Linked DNA regions of Candidatus Palibaumannia cicadellinicola. The protein of the gene in region 1 interacts with the protein of each later gene in a pairwise test. Links are inferred from orthologs where the notes say so. Each region holds a gene or a part of one and is shown on either strand. Other genes may lie near its edges.

Region 1 (2,984 bases):
ACTACATGTCAAGGGTAGAAATACGTATTGGAAAGTACGCCAGGCTGTGGAAACAGCTCAAGATTCACTCTATACTTTCAATCAATTCAAAAGTAATAAAAAAGAGCTACGGCGACCACTACGTAAAATAGTATTTAACCTATCGACACGTAGTGAGTTAATTAGCGGTGAACGCGCTATACAACATGGTCTAGCTATTGCTACTGGCATCAAAGCTGCTAAAGATCTATCAAATATGCCACCTAACATCTGCAACTCAGCCTATCTAGCATCTCATGCTCGCTTATTAGCGAATAGCTACAGCAATAATACAACAATCATGGTATTTGGCGAAAAAGAGATGAAAGAGTTGGGAATGAACGCTTATTTAGCTGTAGGCCAAGGTTCTACCAACGAATCACTAATGTCAGTTATCGAATATCATGGTAATCCAGATCGAGAAGCCCGTCCGATAGTACTAGTTGGTAAGGGGCTTACTTTTGATTCCGGTGGTATTTCTATTAAACCCTCCGACAATATGAATGAGATGAAATATGATATGTGTGGTGCTGCCACTGTCTATGGCGTTATGTGCGTGGCACTAGCATTAAACTTACCTCTGAATATTATTGGAGTCCTGGCAGGCTGTGAGAATATGGTTGATGGTCATTCGTTACGGCCGGGAGATATACTCACTACTCTTTCCGGACAGACTGTGGAAGTATTAAATACTGATGCTGAGGGTCGTCTGGTACTATGCGATACTCTTACTTACGTGGAACGTTTTAATCCAGAAATTGTAATTGATATCGCTACTTTAACAGGCGCTTGCATTATTGCATTGGGACATCATCTAACCGGGCTCATGTCTAACCAAAATCAACTATCTAATGAACTCCGTAGCGCTGCTGAGCAGGCTGGAGATCGTGTCTGGCCTTTACCGCTGGTAGATGAGTTTCAGGAACAACTTGAGTCTCACTTTGCCGATATGACTAATCTTGGTGGGCGTCCTGGCGGAGCTATTACCGCTGGTTGTTTTTTGTCTCGCTTCGCACAGAAATATCATTGGGCACATTTGGATATTGCAGGTACCGCCTGGAATTCTGGAAAAACTAAGGGCGCTACCGGGCGTCCGGTGGCAATGTTATCGCAGTTCTTACTCAATCGTTCCGCTTTTAGTTGTGATGAGTCAATAGATAAATGACAGACTCATTACATGAAACAAGTAACCTTCTATCTCCTCGACCAGCATGTCATAATAAACGGATTAATCACCATGGAACAACTCGCTTGTAATCTAGCTGTTCTCCATTGGCGTGCAGGAAAACGGGTACTTATAGCTTGTGAAAACTATAAACAGGCAATAAAACTAGATAATGCACTATGGACACAAACTCCAGCAGCTTTTATTCCGCATAATCTAGTAGGTGAAGGACCGCAAGATGGCGCTCCGGTAGAAATATATTGGCCGCATCAACATCGTCATGTACCACGTGATTTGATGGTAAACCTACTACCTGCGTATATTGATTTTGCTTTGTCTTTCCATGAAGTAATTGACTTCGTACCTGATGAAGAATATCTCAAACAGTTGGCACGTAAACGGTATAAAGCTTATCGTAGTGTTGGCTTCCAATTAATTACCGCTAAACCGCTATCTTAGTATATTAGTGCATTGACTACTATGGACAAAACATACAATCCGACAACAATCGAGCAACCGTTGTACGAGCACTGGGAAAAACAAGGTTATTTCAAACCTAATGGTGATCCAGGCAAACCGAGCTACTGCATCATGATCCCTCCCCCTAATATTACCGGTAGCCTACATATGGGACACGCTTTCCAGCAGACTCTTATGGATATCCTCATCCGCTATCAGCGAATGCAAGGTAAAAATACTCTTTGGCAAGTAGGAACCGATCATGCAGGCATTGCCACACAAATTATGGTAGAGCGTCAAATATTTGCGGAAGAGGGTAAAACTCGCCAAGATTATGGGCGCAAAGCTTTTATCGATAAAATTTGGGAATGGAAAGCGCAATCAGGCGACACGATTACCAATCAGATGCGTCGTTTAGGATGTTCGGTGGATTGGGGACGAGAACGCTTTACTATGGACGCAGGATTATCCAATGCTGTAAAAGAAGTATTTGTCCGCCTGTATCAAGAAAATTTAATCTATCGTGGAAAACGTCTAGTAAACTGGGACCCCAAATTGCATACAGCTATATCAGATCTTGAAGTAGAAAATCGCGAATCCAGAAGCTCGATGTGGCATCTACGCTATCCACTCGCAGATGGCATTAAGACTATAGAAGGCTTGAACTATTTAGTTGTTGCCACAACACGTCCAGAAACGGTACTCGGCGATACTGGAATAGCAGTCAACCCTTATGATCTCCGCTATAAAAATATCATTAATAAATTTGTCTTGCTACCTTTGGTTAACCGTCGCATCAAGATCATAGCTGACGAAAATGTTGATATAACTAAGGGCACCGGTTGTATGAAGGTTACTCCAGCACATGACTTTCATGACTATGAAATCGGTAAACGTCACAAATTACCTGTTATTAATATTCTCACTTTTGAAGGTAAAATACGCCAAGAAGCAGAAATTTTTGATACCTATGGCAAAGTTAGCAACGTATACTCCAGCACTATTCCACAAGTATTCCGCGGTCTTGAACGCTTTGCGGCACGTAAAGCTATAGTAGCAGAATTTGACCGTCTTGGTCTGCTAGCTTTAATACAATCTCACAAGCTAATTTTACCTTATAGCGATCGCAGTGGCGTCGTAATAGAACCAATGTTAACTAATCAATGGTATGTACGTACTACACCACTTGCCAAAGTAGCAATGGAAGCGGTAGAAATGGGTGAGCTTAAATTTGTATCGAAGCAATATAAAAATATGTATGTTAGCTGGATGCGTAATATCCAAGACTGGTGTATTTCACGTCAGCTATGGTGGGGCCACCGTATTCCGGCTTGGTACGACG
Region 2 (2,844 bases), 220 kb from region 1 along the record:
ATAGCATTGTTATCGATACTAAGAATAGAACCAAATAGTAAATGTTCTAAATCTACGCTGGAACCACGTAACGATACTAGTATTACACCTAACGCAAGTGATCCAAGATAAAATCCAGCGAAGCTGGCGTCTTCTTTCAATGGAGTCATTGTACTAACCCAACCAGATAGCACCGCGACGACTACACCAGCAATAAAACCGCCGATTCCCATCGCAACACGCGACATGCCGTATACAAGATAACCAATTGCTACACCTGGTAAAATAGCATGGGAAAGGGCATCACCTACTAAACTCATACGACGTAGCAGGAGAAAAACTCCTAGTGGAGTAGTACTAAAAGATAGTGCGAAGCAAGCAACTAATGCGCGACGCATAAAACCATAGGAGATAAAAGGATCTAAGAGATGATTTATCATCATTAAACCCTCTAGTGTTGTACGCTTAGGGGTGTAGGAGTGAAAAATTTAATAAGAATATCAGCAGAAGGTCCCCATGCATAATTTAATTGGGACAACATTAGTGTTGCTGGAAAATGTTTTGCAACTATTATGTTGTCATGTAGCACAACTATAATAGTTGACCCTTGTTTATGTAGTTGGTGGACAAAAGTAATCAGTAGGCTACAAGTCTGTTGATCGATACCTGTGAATGGCTCATCTAGTAAAACTAACGGTGCTTGTTGCACCAGCAACCTAGCAAATAACATGCGCTGAAACTGTCCATTTGATAGAGAGCAAATAGTGCAATGTGCTTTATCATTTAATCCTACTCGAGTGAGCGCCTGCCAGATAAGAGTTTGCTGTTTAGTATTAATACTACGTAGTAGGCCCGTAGCTGGCCAGCAACCAATTGCTACGACTTCAAAGACTTTTAGCGGAAACTGGCGATCTATATCTATTTGCTGCGGTAGATAGCCAATACGCGGTCGAGTTTTTTGATCACCGAAATCAAGATGTCCTCCTACTGGAGGTAATAGTCCAGCAATAGTTTTTAGTAAAGTAGATTTACCGCTACCATTAGCACCAATAATTGCAGTCATACTACCACGTTCAAATCTACCGCTTACCGGTTTGCTTATGCTCTTACCATTATATCCCGTCTGCAAGTTATGTAATCGTATCATGGTAGCATCGATGACCAAATAATAGCTTTCCATAGTAGCAGTAGAGCTGTTAGTGCCAGTAGCATACGTGTTAGGCCTGCAGCAGCGATAAGCATTACCGGACCTAACGAACAGTGTTGTTGAGAACGAAAGAACAACATATACATAATCGCCAATTTGTTGTTATGATATAACGTATCTTATTTTGTTCCTCCCGGCAACATTTTTATTAATAAAAATCATGATAGCTTTAGAAGGGAATGTCATCATCAAAGTCAATTTTTGGTTCATTGCTTAATGTTGTGGGTTTATTCTCTATTAAACTTGAACGTGTTGTTGAACCACTCTGGCGACTACCTAGCATCTGCATGGTACCACCAGCATTAACTACGATTTCAGTAGTGTAGCGATCTTGACCGCTTTGATCTTGCCATTTGCGGGTTTGTAAAGTACCTTCTATATATACTTGAGCGCCTTTACGTAGGTATTCACTGGTCACTTCTGCTAGCTTGCCAAACAGTACTACGCGATGCCATTCAGTTTTTTCTTTGGTATCACCGGTCTGTTTATCTCGCCAGCTTTCCGATGTAGCTAGATTGATATTAGCAACAGCGCAACCATTAGGCATGTAGCGTATTTCTGGGTCTTGACCTAAATTTCCTACTAGAATCACTTTGTTCACGCCTCTGCTAGCCATGGAGCATCTCCTAATAGATAATTTTAGTGGGTTAGTTTAACATTTATTATAAATAAAACATATCTTTCAAATAAATGAACAATGATTGTTTGTTATTGATATCTTTACCGCTAGATGTTGATTTAGCTTTTTAATTGTGTGTTATAGCGTAATATTAATAGGTTATTGTATGTATTAATAAAAATTATCTATCTTCAAATTTCAGATAGATTAAAAAAATTTATCAATCTTAGAAAACAGGAATACTTTAGTAGGTATAGGTATAAAAGGTATTTCACTATTTTACTAATTAGAAGTTTAATTTTTCTTGGTTCAGTAGCTTATGGAATAGGATATTATCCACAAATACTATTTGATTACTGACTTAGATAACATCTTCAAAATAACATCACCTATTTTGGTAGTAATTTCTCGCTATTGATTTAAAGATTGTATATCTATACTTAAAGTATTTTTTCTTAACTTTAAGTATTTTATTATAAATGTAATACAATGATATTGTCAAATATAAAACATAAAAGTAGATTTGAGCTATTTAATTTATCAACGCTGTTTGAGCGCCCCACTTTACATGATAATAGTTATATATCTATTAGTGAAGCAGGCAACGAACTCACACGGATTAAGGAGGGAGACCCTTCTGACAATGATGAGCCAACTATGGAATATGGAAAAAATCATGTTTATGAAACAGTTAAAATTTACACTAGCCGGGAAAATATTTTTAGCTTTAATTCTGGGCATCATCCTAGGCGTAATTTTACACGATCAAGATCATTTACGCGATTGGATGATTACAAATATCCTTTCTCCGGCCGGAGAGATTTTTATACGCATGATAAAAATGATCGTTGTTCCAATTGTTATCGCAACGTTAGTCATAGGTATCGCAGGTATTGGTGATGCTAAGAAGCTTGGTAGCATAGGCTTAAAAACAATTTTTTATTTTGAGATAATAACTACTCTAGCCATTCTTCTTGGAATAACTTTGGCAAATATTTTTCATCCTGGTCAGGCAATAGATATTTCAACGTTAGCCACG

The links. Proteins that work in one complex are often made in the same cells at the same time.
Region 2: the proteins of IM45_RS01625 (region 1) and IM45_RS00605 interact in binary tests that used the Escherichia coli proteins (3 or more experiments, as listed by UniProt). The link is inferred for Candidatus Palibaumannia cicadellinicola from one-to-one orthologs.

What each region holds. Positions count from the first base shown.
Region 1 is NZ_CP008985.1:347,431-350,414, reverse strand. The notes cover bases 14-2,918. They hold IM45_RS01625 (DNA polymerase III subunit chi), read left to right. Parts: upstream 14-1,195; coding sequence 1,196-1,642; downstream 1,643-2,918. Other genes in these bases: IM45_RS01620 (valine--tRNA ligase), read left to right, coding at 1,664-2,918; pepA (leucyl aminopeptidase), read left to right, coding at 14-1,183. Outside these bases: more of pepA, read left to right, coding at 1-13; more of IM45_RS01620, read left to right, coding at 2,919-2,984. UniProt on the Escherichia coli protein: Part of the beta sliding clamp loading complex, which hydrolyzes ATP to load the beta clamp onto primed DNA to form the DNA replication pre-initiation complex.
Region 2 is NZ_CP008985.1:130,460-133,303, forward strand. What follows is about bases 80-2,844. They hold IM45_RS00605 (single-stranded DNA-binding protein), read right to left. Parts: upstream 1,803-2,844; coding sequence 1,356-1,802; downstream 80-1,355. Other genes in these bases: IM45_RS00595 (metal ABC transporter permease), read right to left, coding at 80-419; IM45_RS00600 (metal ABC transporter ATP-binding protein), read right to left, coding at 431-1,126; IM45_RS03745 (hypothetical protein), read right to left, coding at 1,123-1,266; gltP (glutamate/aspartate:proton symporter GltP), read left to right, coding at 2,488-2,844. Also shown: more of IM45_RS00595, read right to left, coding at 1-79. UniProt on the Escherichia coli protein: Plays an important role in DNA replication, recombination and repair. Binds to ssDNA and to an array of partner proteins to recruit them to their sites of action during DNA metabolism. Acts as a sliding platform that migrates on DNA via reptation.